3 regions of the Streptomyces sp. NPDC001678 genome follow, and region 2 is predicted to be linked to each of the others. Evidence: riboswitches for the same ligand, from Rfam matches in the RefSeq annotation. Region 2 holds a riboswitch; each other region holds the start of a gene.

Region 1 (4,372 bases), on a different contig from region 2:
TTCGACTTTACGAACGGCTTCCACGACACGGCCAACGCCATGGCCACCACCATCTCGACCGGAGCGCTCAAGCCCAAGACCGCAGTGGCCATGTCGGCCGTGCTCAACCTGGTCGGGGCGTTCCTGTCCGTCGAGGTCGCGAAGACGATCTCCGGAGGCATCATCGATGAGAGTGCCGGCATCAGACCAGAGGTGATCTTCGCCGGGCTGGTCGGCGCGATCGTCTGGAATCTCCTGACCTGGCTGGCGGGCCTGCCCTCCAGCTCCTCGCACGCCCTCTTCGGCGGTCTGATCGGCGCCACCGTCGCGTCCGTCGGCTTCGACGCGGTCAACGCCGACAAGGTCGTCATGAAGGTCCTCATCCCCGCGGTCGCCGCCCCGATCGTGGCGGGCATCGCCGCCTGGGCCGCCACCCGCCTGACGTTCCGCCTGACCAAGGGCCGCGACGAGCAGGAGACCGCGAAGGGCTACCGCGCCGGCCAGATCGCCTCGGCCGCCCTGGTCTCCCTCGCCCACGGCACCAACGACGCCCAGAAGACCATGGGTGTCATCACCCTGGCCCTGGTCACCGGCGGCGTCGTCGCCCCGCACTCCGACCCGCCGCTGTGGGTCGTCGTCTCCGCGGGCCTGGCCATCGCGCTCGGTACGTACCTGGGCGGCTGGCGCATCATCCAGACGCTCGGCAAGGGTCTCGCCGACATCAAGCCGGCGCAGGGCTTCGCCGCCCAGACCGGTGCCGCGACCGTGATCCTCGCCTCCTCGCACATCGGCTTCGCGCTCTCCACCACCCAGGTCTGCTCCGGCTCGATCATGGGCTCCGGCCTGGGCCGCAAGGGCGGCGTGGTGCGCTGGTCGACCGCTGGCCGCATGGTCGCCGCGTGGGGCCTGACCCTCCCGGCCGCGGGCCTCGTCGCCGCCGGCGCCGCGCTCCTGGCCGACCAGGGCGACTGGGGCATCGCCGCCGTCGCCGTCCTGGGCCTCGGGGTCTCCGGCGCCATCTGGGCGGCCTCGCGCCGCAAGCCGGTCACCCACGACAACGTCAACGACCCGGGCACGCCGCAGGGCCTCCCCGAGGAGCCCGTCGGTGTCGTCACGGCCGCCCTTCAGGCCGTGGCCCCGCCGCCCGCCGGCTCCCTGACCCCGGCCGCCGCCCAGGTCACCCCGGCACCCGCCACCCCGGCCGCCCCCGCCGCCGCGACGACCGGCTGACGCCGGGCAACGGAGGAAGAACCACCATGCACATCGACTGGGCAGCTCTCGGCCAGGTCTTCGGCGTGAGCCTCGTGGTCACCGTCGGCCTCGTGGGCGTCTTCACGCTCGGCATCCTCGGCACGTCCCGCAAGCCGGAGGCCGCGGGCGCCACTTCCGCGACCGGCTCGCCTCTTCTGACCCGCACCGGCGCGTACGCGTGCTTCGCGCTGTGCGCGGCGGCGGTGGGCTACGGGATCTATCTGATCGTCGCCTGACGGGCACACCGCGTGCGTTCGCGGAGGGGCGGGACCGGGTTCTCCGGTCCCGCCCCTCCGTCGTCTCCCGCCCGCCCCTCCGTCGTCGGCGCGCGCTGCCGGGCGTCCGGGCCGTGGGCGAGAGAGCGGCGCATATGTCTTGAGGTCGGCCCGACGGCGCCAGTAGGAGCGCAGGTCAGGGCGAGTTGACGCCCCTTCCCGCCCCATGGTGGACTTCCGGAGCCAAACGGCGACAGCAGAGGAAGCCGGTGCGAATCCGGCGCGGTCCCGCCACTGTCACCGGGGAGTGTCCCCCCAACCGATGGCCACGGCGCGAGCCGGAAGGCCGGGGGCGGCGCGGATCCGGGAGCCAGGAGACTCTGGTCGCCGGTCGACGTCGAGCCAGGGCGCGGACCCTGAGTGAGGACACCGCTTCGCCATGCCCGGCAGCGATCGCTTTTCCTTCGCGTACGGCGCCGCCCTGGGCTTCGCCTGCGACCAGCTCCTCGGCGACCCCCGCCGCGGTCACCCCGTGGCCGCGTTCGGGCGGGCCGCGCAGGCCGTCGAGCGGCGGCTGTGGCGCGACCACCGGGGCTACGGCACCCTCCACACCTTGGTCTGCGCCGGTGGCGCGGTCGCCGGGGCCGGGCTGCTGGCCCGTGCCGCGCGACGTCACCGCGCGGCCGACATCGCGCTGACCGCCGCCGTCACGTGGTCCGTCCTGGGCGGCACGTCCCTGGGCCGGGAGGCCCGGGCCATCGGCGGGGCGCTGGCCGCCGGGGACCTGGAGGTCGCCCGGGAGCGGCTGCCGCACCTGTGCGGCCGCGACCCGCAGGCGCTGGACGCGCAGCAGATCGCCCGGGCCGTGGTGGAGTCCGTCGCCGAGAACACCTCCGACGCCGTCGTGGGCGCCCTCGTCTGGGGCGCCCTGGGGGGCGTGCCCGGGCTCGTGGGCTTCCGGGCGGTCAACACCCTCGACGCCATGGTGGGTCACAAGTCGCCCAGGCTCCGGCGGTTCGGCTGGGCGTCGGCCCGGCTCGACGACGTCGTCGGCTGGCCGGGCGCCCGGCTGACCGCCGCGCTCACGGTCCTCGCCGGGCCCGATCCGCGCGGCGCCCTGCGCGTGGCCCGGCGCGACGCCTCCCGCCACCCCAGCCCCAACGCCGGGCCGGTCGAGGCCGCCTTCGCCGGGGCCCTGGGCGTCCGCCTGGGCGGCACCCTCGCCTACGCCGGGCGCGTCGAGCACCGCCCCGTACTGGGCGGGGAGAACCGTCCCGTGCGGACGGCCGACATCGAGCGCGCGGTCCGGCTCTCGCGCCGGGTGTCGCTGCTGGCCCTGGGGACGGCGGTTGCGGTTCGTACGGTGGGCAGCCTGTTCAGGAAGGCGGGGAGGAATCGGTGACAGTCTCGGTGACAGCCGACAGGAGCGGGCGTACGGGCCCGCCGGGCGGGGGCCTGCTGGTGGCCGGGACCACCTCGGACGCGGGCAAGAGCGTGGTCACGGCCGGGATCTGCCGCTGGCTGGTCCGCAAGGGCGTCAAGGTCGCGCCGTTCAAGGCGCAGAACATGTCCCTCAACTCCTTCGTGACGCGCGACGGCGCGGAGATAGGGCGCGCGCAGGCCATGCAGGCCGCCGCCGCCCGCGTCGAGCCGAGCGCCCTCATGAACCCGGTGCTGCTCAAGCCCGGCAGCGACCGCAGCAGCCAGGTCGTCCTCATGGGCAAGCCGGTGGGCGAGCTCAGCGCCCGCGGCTACCACGCGGGCCGCCAGGAGCAGCTGTTCGGCACGGTGACGGAGTGCCTGGCCGAGCTGCGGCGCACCCACGACGCCGTGATCTGCGAGGGGGCCGGCAGCCCAGCCGAGATCAACCTGCGCCGCTCCGACATCGTCAACATGGGCATCGCCCGGGCCGCGCGCCTGCCCGTGGTCGTGGTCGGCGACATCGACCGGGGCGGTGTCTTCGCCTCCTTCTTCGGTACGACAGCGCTGCTCTCCCCCGAGGACCAGGAGCTGATAGCGGGTTACGTGGTCAACAAGTTCCGGGGCGACGTGAGTCTGCTGGAGCCGGGGCTGGAGATGCTGCGCGACCTGACGGGCCGGCGGACGTTCGGCGTGCTGCCGTTCGCCCACGGCCTGGGCATCGACGAGGAGGACGGCCTGCGCGTGTCCCTGCGCGGCGCGGTCCGCGAGTCCGTGGTCGCCCCGCCGCACGGCGCGGACGTCCTGCGGGTCGCCGTGTGCGCGGTGCCGCTGATGTCGAACTTCACGGACGTCGACGCGCTGGCGGCCGAACCGGGCGTCGTCGTGCGGTTCGTGGACCGCCCCGAGGAGCTCGCCGACGCCGACCTGGTCGTCGTACCGGGCACGCGCGGCACGGTACGGGCGCTCGCGTGGCTGCGCGAACGCGGGCTCGCCGACGCGCTCGTACGGCGGGCGGCGGAGGGCCGCCCGGTGCTGGGCATCTGCGGCGGCTTCCAGCTGCTGGGCGAGCGGATCGACGACGAGGTCGAGTCGAAGGCCGGCACGGTCGAGGGCCTGGGCCTGCTGCCGGTGCGCGTGCGGTTCGCGGTCGGGAAGACCCTGGCCCGCCCGGTCGGCGAGGCCCTGGGCGAGCACGTCGAGGGGTACGAGATCCACCACGGCGTCGCCGAGGTGCTGGGCGGGGCCGAGGCGTTCATCTCTGATGACAAAGGACACAGCCTGGACGGCTGCCGGGTGGGCGCGGTGTGGGGCACGCACTGGCACGGCTCGCTGGAGAGCGACGGCTTCCGCCGGGCGTTCCTGCGCGAGGTCGCGAAGGCGGCCGGACGGGCGTTCGTCCCCGCCCCCGACACGTCGTTCGCCGCGCTGCGGGAGGAACAGCTCGACCGGCTCGGCGATCTGATCGAGGAGCACGCGGACACGGACGCGCTGCTGCGCCTGATCGA
Region 2 (4,372 bases):
CCCGAATATGAGGCGGTGCCAGAGCAGCTTGCGCGGCTGGGCACCGGGGACGGGCGGGGGAGGGGCAGTGGTCACAGGCATGGGTGCCGTTTTATCACCGTTCGGCCGGACCGCAGGAGTCCGGGCGGCCCGGCCGGTGGAGCGGACGTACCGTCAGGCGGGCGTGGGCGCCACGCCGCCGGGGCCCGTACCCGGGTCCGTACCGGGGTCGGGATCGTCGTCCCCCGCGTCGGCCGCGGGCCTGTCGGGGACGGCCGTCACGGGCTCGCCGAGCCCGGGCGCCAAGGTCGCTGCGGGCAGGTAGTCCTCGCTGATCTCCCGTGGCCCGAACGGCCACACCTTCTCCCGCGCCGCCCACAGCACGAAGGCCACGCACCCGGCGCCCACCCAGGCCAGCGACCACTCGATGGGATGGCGGCCGGGGGAGTTCCGGTCGGCGAAGCCGTAGATCACCAGCCAGCCCGCCAGCGCCACCAGGCTCGGCAGCGGATAGAGCCACATCCGGTACGGGCGCGGCAGCCCCGGCTGCCGGCGCCGCAGCACGGTCACGGCCAGCACCTGCGACAGCGCCTGGAGGATCACCATGACCGCCATCAGCAACTGGATGATCGTCGCCAGGTCGGTGTGACGGCCGATCAGAAAGCCGATCGCCGAGATCAGTCCCATCGTCGTCAGGGGCAGCACCGGGAAGCGCAGCCGTGGGTGGAGGGCGCCGAAGCGGCGGAAGAAGACGTTCTCCCGCGCGGCGTCCACGGGGATGCGCGAGCCGCCCAGCAGTCCGGTGAAGACCGACGCGAAGGCCGTGACGAGGATCAGCACGGTGACGACGTCCGCCGCGCCCTTGCCCCACGTCTGCTCCAGGACCGCCGAGGCCACGGAGGACCCGGCCGTGGAGTCCGGGTCCAGCATCTGCCGCCAGTCGACGACGCCCAGGGTGCCGATCTGGAGCAGCAGGTAGATGGCCATGATGCCGAGGATCGAGTAGATGATGGACCGTGGCATGACCCGCCCGGGGTCCTTGATCTCGGCGCCCATGTAGGCGACGGTGCTGTAGCCCCCGTAGTCGTAGATGCCGATGGTCAGGCCCGCCGCGAAGCCCAGCCAGAACTGACCGGTCGTGAGGTCGAAGGCGCCCGCCGGGTAGGTGAAGGCCAGGTCCGGGCTGAAGTGGGTGAACGCGGCGACGATGACCAGGACGACGGAGACGATCATCACGCCCCACAGCACGGCCGTGATCCGCGCGATGCTCTCCACCCGCCGCCACAGCAGCCCGACGACCACCACGACGAACGCCAGGCCCGTCAGATCGCCCTGGGTCTGTGTCATGCCCGGCCAGAGGTAGCCCAGGTACTGGACGAAGCCGATCACACCCGTGGCCATGGCCAGCGGGATGAAGAGCATCGCCGTCCACACGAACAGGAACGGCACCAGTCTGCCGGTGCGGTACTGGAACGCCTGCCGCAGATAGACGTAGCTGCCGCCCGCGCCGGGCATCGCCGCGCCCAGCTCGGCCCACACCAGCCCGTCGGCCAGGGCCAGCAGCGCCCCGGCGACGAAGCCGATGACCGCCTGCGGCCCGCCGAAGGAGGCCACCATCAAGGGAATGGTGACGAACGGTCCTATGCCGCACATCTGGCTCATGTTGATGGCGGTGGCCTGGAACAGCCCGATACGGCGGACGAACGCCGCCCGCTCTTCCGGCACCTCGGGCTCCGGTCGCCCGGGCCCCCGCTCGATGTCCCCTGCCGTGCCCGCCATTGGCGCTCAGCCCTCTCGCGTCCGTCCGTCGAGGTGTTCCTGCACTCGTACACCGGGCCGCCCGGCACGTCCATCACCTGCGAAGTGTCGGACCTTGCTGCGAGGAGATGGCAAGTGCCACATTCTCGCCCCGGAGCCCGGCCGGGACGTTATGGTTGCCCGGCCGTGGTGTTCGGGAAGACCGGTGAGGCCCTCGTGGGCCGATTCCGGAGCGGCCCTCGCCACTGTGATCGGGGAGTGACCGTCCTCTTCCGCGCGCCCCGGCGCGCGGAGCCACTGGCAGCGTCCGGCTGCCGGGAAGGCGGGGCGGTAACGCCAGTCACCCGTAAGCCAGGAGACCGGCCACGGCATCTCGAAATGATCCACGAGGTGCTGGAGCGTTCACCCCAAGATGTCCATATCCACTGACCCGTCCACCGAACCGTCCGCGCCCGCCTTCCGCTGGCGCCGTGAGGACACCCTGCGGACCGCCGGCCTGCTGGCCGTCGTCGTCGCCCTCCACGTCGTCGCCTTCGGCGTGCTCTTCCTGCTGGTCGTGCCGAACCACTACACCGTCGGCTCCAAGGCCTTCGGCGTCGGCCTCGGCGTCACCGCCTACACCCTCGGCATGCGGCACGCCTTCGACGCCGACCACATCGCCGCCATCGACAACACCACCCGCAAGCTGATGGCGGACGGCAAACGCCCGGTCTCCGTCGGCTTCTGGTTCGCCCTCGGCCACTCCAGCGTCGTCGTCCTGCTGACCCTGCTGGTCAGCGGGGGCACCCGGCTGGCCGGGACGCTGATGAACGAGGACTCCACCACTCATCAGACCCTCGGTGTCGTCGGCACCTCGGTCTCCGGCGGCTTCCTCTACCTCATCGCCCTCCTCAACCTCGTCGCCCTCGCCGGCATCATGAGGGTCTTCCGCGCCATGCGCGAGGGCCGCTACGACGAGGCCGAACTGGAGAAGCAGCTCGACTCGCGCGGCTTCATGAACCGCCTCCTCGGCCGTTTCACCCGCTCCATCACCCGCCCCGGCCAGATGTACCCGCTGGGCTTCCTCTTCGGCCTGGGCTTCGACACCGCCACCGAGGTCACCCTGATGGTCATGGCGGGCAGCGGCGCCGCCGCCGGGCTGCCCTGGTACGCGATCATGTGCCTGCCGCTGCTGTTCGCCGCCGGCATGAGCCTGTTCGACACGCTCGACGGCACGTTCATGAACTTCGCCTACCAGTGGGCGTTCTCCAACCCCGTCAGAAAGGTCTACTACAACCTCACCATCACCGGGCTGTCCATCGCCGTCGCCTTCCTCATCGGCACCATCGAGCTGGTGGGCGTGCTCCACGAGAAACTCGATCTGGACGACGCGGTGACCGGCTGGATCGCGGGGCTGAACCTCGACAACGTCGGTTTCGTCATCGTCGGGCTGTTCGTGGTGGTCTGGGCCGCCGCCCTCGGCTACTGGCGCTTCGCCAAGGTCGAACAGCGCTGGGCGGCCCGGACGACCGCCGCCGGAGCCCTTACGGACCGGTGACGAACGGCGGCGCGCAGGGGCCTTCCGGGTGCCGCCGGCCCTAACGTCGGCGGCATGCGCGTACTTGTCACCGGAGGCGCGGGCTTCATCGGCTCGCACATCGTCCGGGCCCTGACCGCCCGGGGCCATGAAGCCGTCGTCCTCGACGCCCTGCTGCCCGCCGCCCACCCCACCGCCCCGCCCCGGCCCCACGGCGTCGAGTGGTACGAGGCCGACGTGCGCGACCGGGCCGCGGTGGCCCGGTCGCTGCGCGGCGTCGACGCCGTCTGCCACCAGGCCGCCATGGTCGGCCTCGGCAAGGACTTCGCCGACGCCCCCGCCTACGTGGGCTGCAACGACCTCGGTACGGCGGTCCTGCTCGCCGCCATGGCGGAGGCCGGGGTGCGGGGGCTGGTGCTGGCCGGCTCGATGGTCGTCTACGGCGAGGGGCGGTACGACTGCCCCGCGCACGGCCGGGTGCGGCCGGGCCCCCGGGCGGCGGCTGACCTGGCGGCGGGCCGCTTCGAGCCCCGCTGCCCCGACTGCGCCCGGGAACTGGTCCCCGGCCTGGTCGGCGAAGAGGCCCCCGCCGACCCCCGGAACGTCTACGCCACGACCAAGCTCGCCCAGGAACACCTGGCCGCGGCCTGGGCCCGGGCCACCGACGGCACGGCCGTGGCGCTGCGCTACCACAACGTCTACGGTCCCGGGATGCCCCGCGACACTCCCTACGCGGGCGTCGCCTCCTTCTACCGCTCCTCCCTCGCCCGGGGCGAGGCGCCGCGCGTCTTCGAGGACGGCGGCCAGCGCCGGGACTTCGTCCACGTCCGGGACGTCGCCGCCGCGAACGTCCTCGCCCTGGAGGCGCTCGCGGGCCGCGAGCCGGGCCTGGCACGCCCGTACAACTGCGGCAGCGGCGAGCCGAGGACGATCGCCGACATGGCGCTGGCCCTGTCGGCCGCGTACGGCGGCCCGCGCCCGGTGGTGACGGGGGAGTACCGGCTCGGGGACGTCCGGCACATCACGGCCGATTCGCGGCGGCTGCGGGAAGAGCTGGGCTGGCGGCCGGAGGTCGGCTTCGCCGAGGGGATGGCGGAGTTCGCGCGGGCGCCCCAGCGG
Region 3 (4,372 bases), on a different contig from region 2:
GCGAGGCGGAACCGCCACAGCACGGTGGCCGGGAAGTCCGCGGGCACCTCGTCGACCACGGGCAGGACGGCGTACGCCACCCCCGCCATCAGGGCGAACGCCGCCACCGCTACGACGCCGGCCCACCAGCCGCCCAGCCGGGGGACCAGCGCACGGCCCAGGAAGATCGCGGCGACGCCCAGCAGGACGCTGAGCACGATCATCAGGAAGTACAGTGCGGTGCGCTTGCCGATGGTGTCGGGGTCGCCGACGGACGGCGGATTGGCCGGGTACTTGAGGAACGGCACCACATAGACCACCAGCAGCCCGCCCAGCGAGAGCAGGGCCGCCGTGGCGCGCGGGCCGATCCGGCCGATGCGGCCCAGGGCCACGCAGAAGGCCAGCGCCGCGATGCCGCCGAGCGCGACGCCGTAGACCAGGACGCCGGTCGCCAGCCCGGCGGTGGACTGGAGGGTGCGGCTGACCAGCTCCACACCGTGGTCGTCGTGGCTGTGGGCCTCCTCGAAGCCGATGGCCTTGTCCACGGACGGCTCACCGAGCAGATAGGCCACGAGCAACGCGAGGCACCCCGCCGCCAGCCCGGCGAGCATGCCGCGCACCAGCAGCGACCGTACGGAGACGGTATTCACGAGTCGGACTCCCCGGGGGTCAGTGGCACGGGAAGCCGAGCAGGTGGCGTCCGTCGTGGACCCACTCGTGGACGCCCTCGCCGGACAGCAGCGAGGTGGCGCCCTGCTCGGCGCCGACGAAGTACAGCAGGATCAGCATGAGAAGGCCGAAGAAGACCGCCCACGGGGCGATCGCCTTGAGGGATATCGGCGCGATCTCCGGCCGGGCGGACGAGCCGGACGTGGGAGCGCCGGACACGGGAGCGGCGGAATAGGCCATGATCAAACCTCCTGGGGAAACACGCGTCCCAGAACTAGGGGTTCCTGGACGACGGGAGGCGGGTCTGACTCCCCGGGCGTCACCGCGCTGCCACGAGCGCTCGGCCGGATTCACAGTGGCGCGACCGTGCCGGATTCCCACCGGCTTCCGTCACCCCGTCGTCATGTCCACGCGACCGTACCGTTCAGGCCAACATTGCGCCATGGGGCGGGGGGACGCGTACCGGCGTACGACCGGCGCGCACGCCCTGGAGCGTGCGCTGGACCCGCACGGGGCCTGCGCCGGGCCCGCGCCCGCTTAGCGACCGTTCCCCGACCGCTCCGCCTCCTTGACCGCTCCGCCTCCCCGACCGCTCCGCCTCCTTCGCCACCCGAGTGTGACCGGTATGTGAACAGGGCTGTTCGGCGGGCGACTTCTGTGCCTACGCTGGCCACGCAGCCGGTTCGCCCTGCCCGCCAGGCAGACGCGTCGCAAGAGGGAACCCGGTGGGAATCCGGGACTGCCCCGCAGCGGTGAGCGGGAACGACCGCCGTCATACGCACTGGGCCCGACAGGGCCCGGGAAGCGACGGCCACTAGGTGTCCGCCCTCGGGTGGACGCGCCCGCGAGTCCGAAGACCTGCCCGCTGCCCGCGCGCGAACGCACCGCGCGCGGAGATCCCGGTGACCCCGAGGGCGGGTCGGCGCGCACGGACGAGCACCCGTCGGCTCGCCCGCACCGGCGCGACCCCTCGCGGCCCTTCCAGGATCCTGTGAAGACGAGCTCGCGAAGGAGAGTTCCGTGACCAGCAAGTCCGCAGCCGCGGCAGCCCGGGCCACCCTGTACGGCTACCCCCGCCAAGGGCGGGACCGGGAACTGAAGAAGGCCGTCGAAGGCTACTGGAAGGGCGCCGTCACCGCCGACGCCCTGCGCCGGACCGCCGCCGCACTGCGCGCCGCCACATGGCGCGATCTCGACGCCGCCGGCCTCCACGAGGTCCCCACCGGTGACTTCTCGTACTACGACCACGTCCTCGACACCAGCGTCATGGTCGGCGCGATCCCCGCCCGCCACCGCGCCGCCTTCGCCGCCGACCCCCTGGACGGCTACTTCGCCATGGCACGCGGCACCCAGGACGTGGCGCCCCTGGAGATGACCAAGTGGTTCGACACCAACTACCACTACCTCGTCCCGGAGCTCGGCCCCGACACCGTCTTCACCGCCGACCCCGCCAAACAGCTCGGCGAACTCGCCGAGGCCCTGGCCCTCGGCCTCGCCGCCCGCCCCGTCCTCGTCGGGCCGGTCACCTACCTCCTGCTCGCCAAGCCCGCCCCCGGCGCCCCGGCCGGCTTCGACCCGCTCACCCTCCTGGACCGGCTGCTGCCCGTCTACGCCGACGTACTCACCGCGCTGCGCGCCGCCGGGGCCGAGTGGGTCCAGCTGGACGAGCCCGCCCTCGTCCAGGACCGCACCCCGGCCGAACTGACCGCGGCCGCCCGCGCCTACCGCGACCTCGGCGGCCGCACGGACCGCCCGAAGCTGCTGGTCGCCTCCTACTTCGACCGGCTCGGCGAGGCCCTGCCCGTACTGGCCAAGGCCCCCGTCGACGGCCTCGCCCTCGACTTCACCGGCCCCGCCGCCGCCAACCTCGACGACCTCGCCGCCGTCGGCGGACTGCCCGGCAAACGGCTCGTCGCGGGCGTCGTCGACGGCCGCAACATCTGGATCAACGACCTGACGGCGTCGCTGGCCACCCTCGCCACCCTCCTCGGCCTCGCCGACCGCGTGGACGTCGCCGCCTCCAGCTCCCTCCTCCACGTCCCCCTCGACGCCACCGCCGAACACGACATCGACCCGCGGATCGCCCGCTGGCTCGCCTTCGCCCGCCAGAAGACCACCGAGATCGTCACCCTCGCCCGCGGCCTCGGCCACGGCACCGCCGCGATCGCCGCCGAACTCACCGCCAACCGCGCCGACCTGGCCTCCCGCGCCGGCTCCGCCCTCACCCACGACCCGGCCGTCCGCGCCCGCACCGCCGCCGTCACCGGCGACGACGCCCGCCGCTCCCTGCCCTACGCCGAGCGGACGGCCGCCCAGCGCGCCCGGCTGGGCCTGCCCCCGCTGCCCACGACCACCATCGGTTCCTTCCCCCAGACCACCGAACTGCGTACCGCCCGCGCCGACCTGCGCGCCGGGCGCATCGACACCGACGCCTACGAGCGGCGCATCGAGGCCGAGATCCGCGAGGTCGTCGCCTTCCAGGAGAAGACCGGCCTGGACGTCCTGGTCCACGGCGAGGCCGAACGCAACGACATGGTCCAGTACTTCGCCGAACGCCTCACCGGCTACCTCGCCACCCGGCACGGCTGGGTCCAGTCCTACGGCACCCGCTACGTCCGCCCGCCGGTCCTGGCCGGCGACGTCTCCCGGCCCGAGCCGATGACCGTGCGCTGGACGACCCACGCCCAGTCCCTCACCGCACGCCCCGTCAAGGGCATGCTCACCGGCCCCGTCACCATGCTCGCCTGGTCCTTCGTCCGCGACGACCAGCCCCGCGCCGAGACCGCCCGCCAGGTCGCGCTCGCCCTGCGCGACGAGGTCGCCGACCTGGAGGCGGCGGGCACCGCCGTGATCCAGGTCGACGAACCCGCCCTCCGCGAGACCCTCCCCCTGCGCGCCGCCGCCCGCCCCGGCTATCTGTCCTGGGCCACCGAGGCCTTCCGCCTGACCACCGGCGGCGTCCGCCCGGACACCCAGATCCACACCCACATGTGCTACGCCGAGTTCGGCGACATCCTCCAGGCCATCGACGACCTCGACGCCGACGTCATCAGCCTGGAGGCGGCACGCTCCCATATGCAGGTCGCGGGCGAACTCGCGGGCGCCGGCTACCCCCGCGAGGTGGGCCCCGGCGTCTACGACATCCACTCGCCCCGCGTCCCCGGCACCGACGAGGCGGCCGCCCTGCTGCGCCGGGGCCTCGCGGCCATCCCCGCCGAACGGCTGTGGGTCAACCCCGACTGCGGCCTGAAGACCCGCGCCTGGCCCGAGGTCCGCGCCTCGCTGGAACACCTGGTGAAGGCGGCGCGCACGCTGCGGGAGGAACTCCCGGACTCTTCCTCGTCCTCTTCCTCTTCCTCGTAAGGCGCGGGACGGGGTGCCCCCGGGTCGTCATCAACCGGGGGCACCCCGTCTCCTCGACGGCTGAGAGACTGCCCGCATGGCCGAACTCAACGGAAAGCCCGTTACCCTCGACGACCTCCAGAGCCTCGCCCTCACGAACTACGGGCACTTCACGACCATGCGGATGGAGAACGGCACGATCCGGGGTCTGTCGCTCCACCTGGACCGCCTGGTGCGGGACTGCCGCATCGTGTTCGGCGTCGAACTGGACCGCGACCGGACGCTGGACTACATCCGCAAAGCGGCCGACGGCATCACCGGCATCGCCGGCATCCGCGTCACCGTCTTCGACCCCGCCCTCGACCTGAGCCGCCCCGGTGCC

The links. A riboswitch is a leader RNA that binds a small molecule or an ion and turns the genes downstream of it on or off. The one in region 2 is predicted to bind cobalamin.
Region 1: another riboswitch for cobalamin. It lies ahead of ACFYZR_RS00325 (cobalamin biosynthesis protein); the one in region 2 lies ahead of ACFYZR_RS17100 (HoxN/HupN/NixA family nickel/cobalt transporter).
Region 3: another riboswitch for cobalamin. It lies ahead of metE (5-methyltetrahydropteroyltriglutamate--homocysteine S-methyltransferase); the one in region 2 lies ahead of ACFYZR_RS17100 (HoxN/HupN/NixA family nickel/cobalt transporter).

What each region holds. Positions count from the first base shown of each region.
Region 1 is NZ_JBIAUP010000001.1:56,956-61,327, forward strand. Features, by position in the region: gene ACFYZR_RS00315 (anion permease) at 1-1,209, shown strand, start outside; gene ACFYZR_RS00320 (hypothetical protein) at 1,236-1,466, shown strand; cobalamin riboswitch at 1,704-1,826, shown strand; gene ACFYZR_RS00325 (cobalamin biosynthesis protein) at 1,885-2,847, shown strand; gene ACFYZR_RS00330 (cobyric acid synthase) at 2,844-4,372, shown strand, end outside.
Region 2 is NZ_JBIAUP010000007.1:117,602-121,973, reverse strand. Features, by position in the region: gene ACFYZR_RS17110 (YIP1 family protein) at 1-81, opposite strand, end outside; gene ACFYZR_RS17105 (APC family permease) at 154-1,758, opposite strand; cobalamin riboswitch at 1,908-2,120, shown strand; gene ACFYZR_RS17100 (HoxN/HupN/NixA family nickel/cobalt transporter) at 2,150-3,274, shown strand; gene ACFYZR_RS17095 (NAD-dependent epimerase/dehydratase family protein) at 3,329-4,372, shown strand, end outside.
Region 3 is NZ_JBIAUP010000012.1:70,627-74,998, forward strand. Features, by position in the region: gene ACFYZR_RS24005 (CbtA family protein) at 1-629, opposite strand, end outside; gene ACFYZR_RS24010 (CbtB-domain containing protein) at 649-888, opposite strand; cobalamin riboswitch at 951-1,037, opposite strand; cobalamin riboswitch at 1,361-1,508, shown strand; gene metE (5-methyltetrahydropteroyltriglutamate--homocysteine S-methyltransferase) at 1,669-4,011, shown strand; gene ACFYZR_RS24020 (aminotransferase class IV family protein) at 4,088-4,372, shown strand, end outside.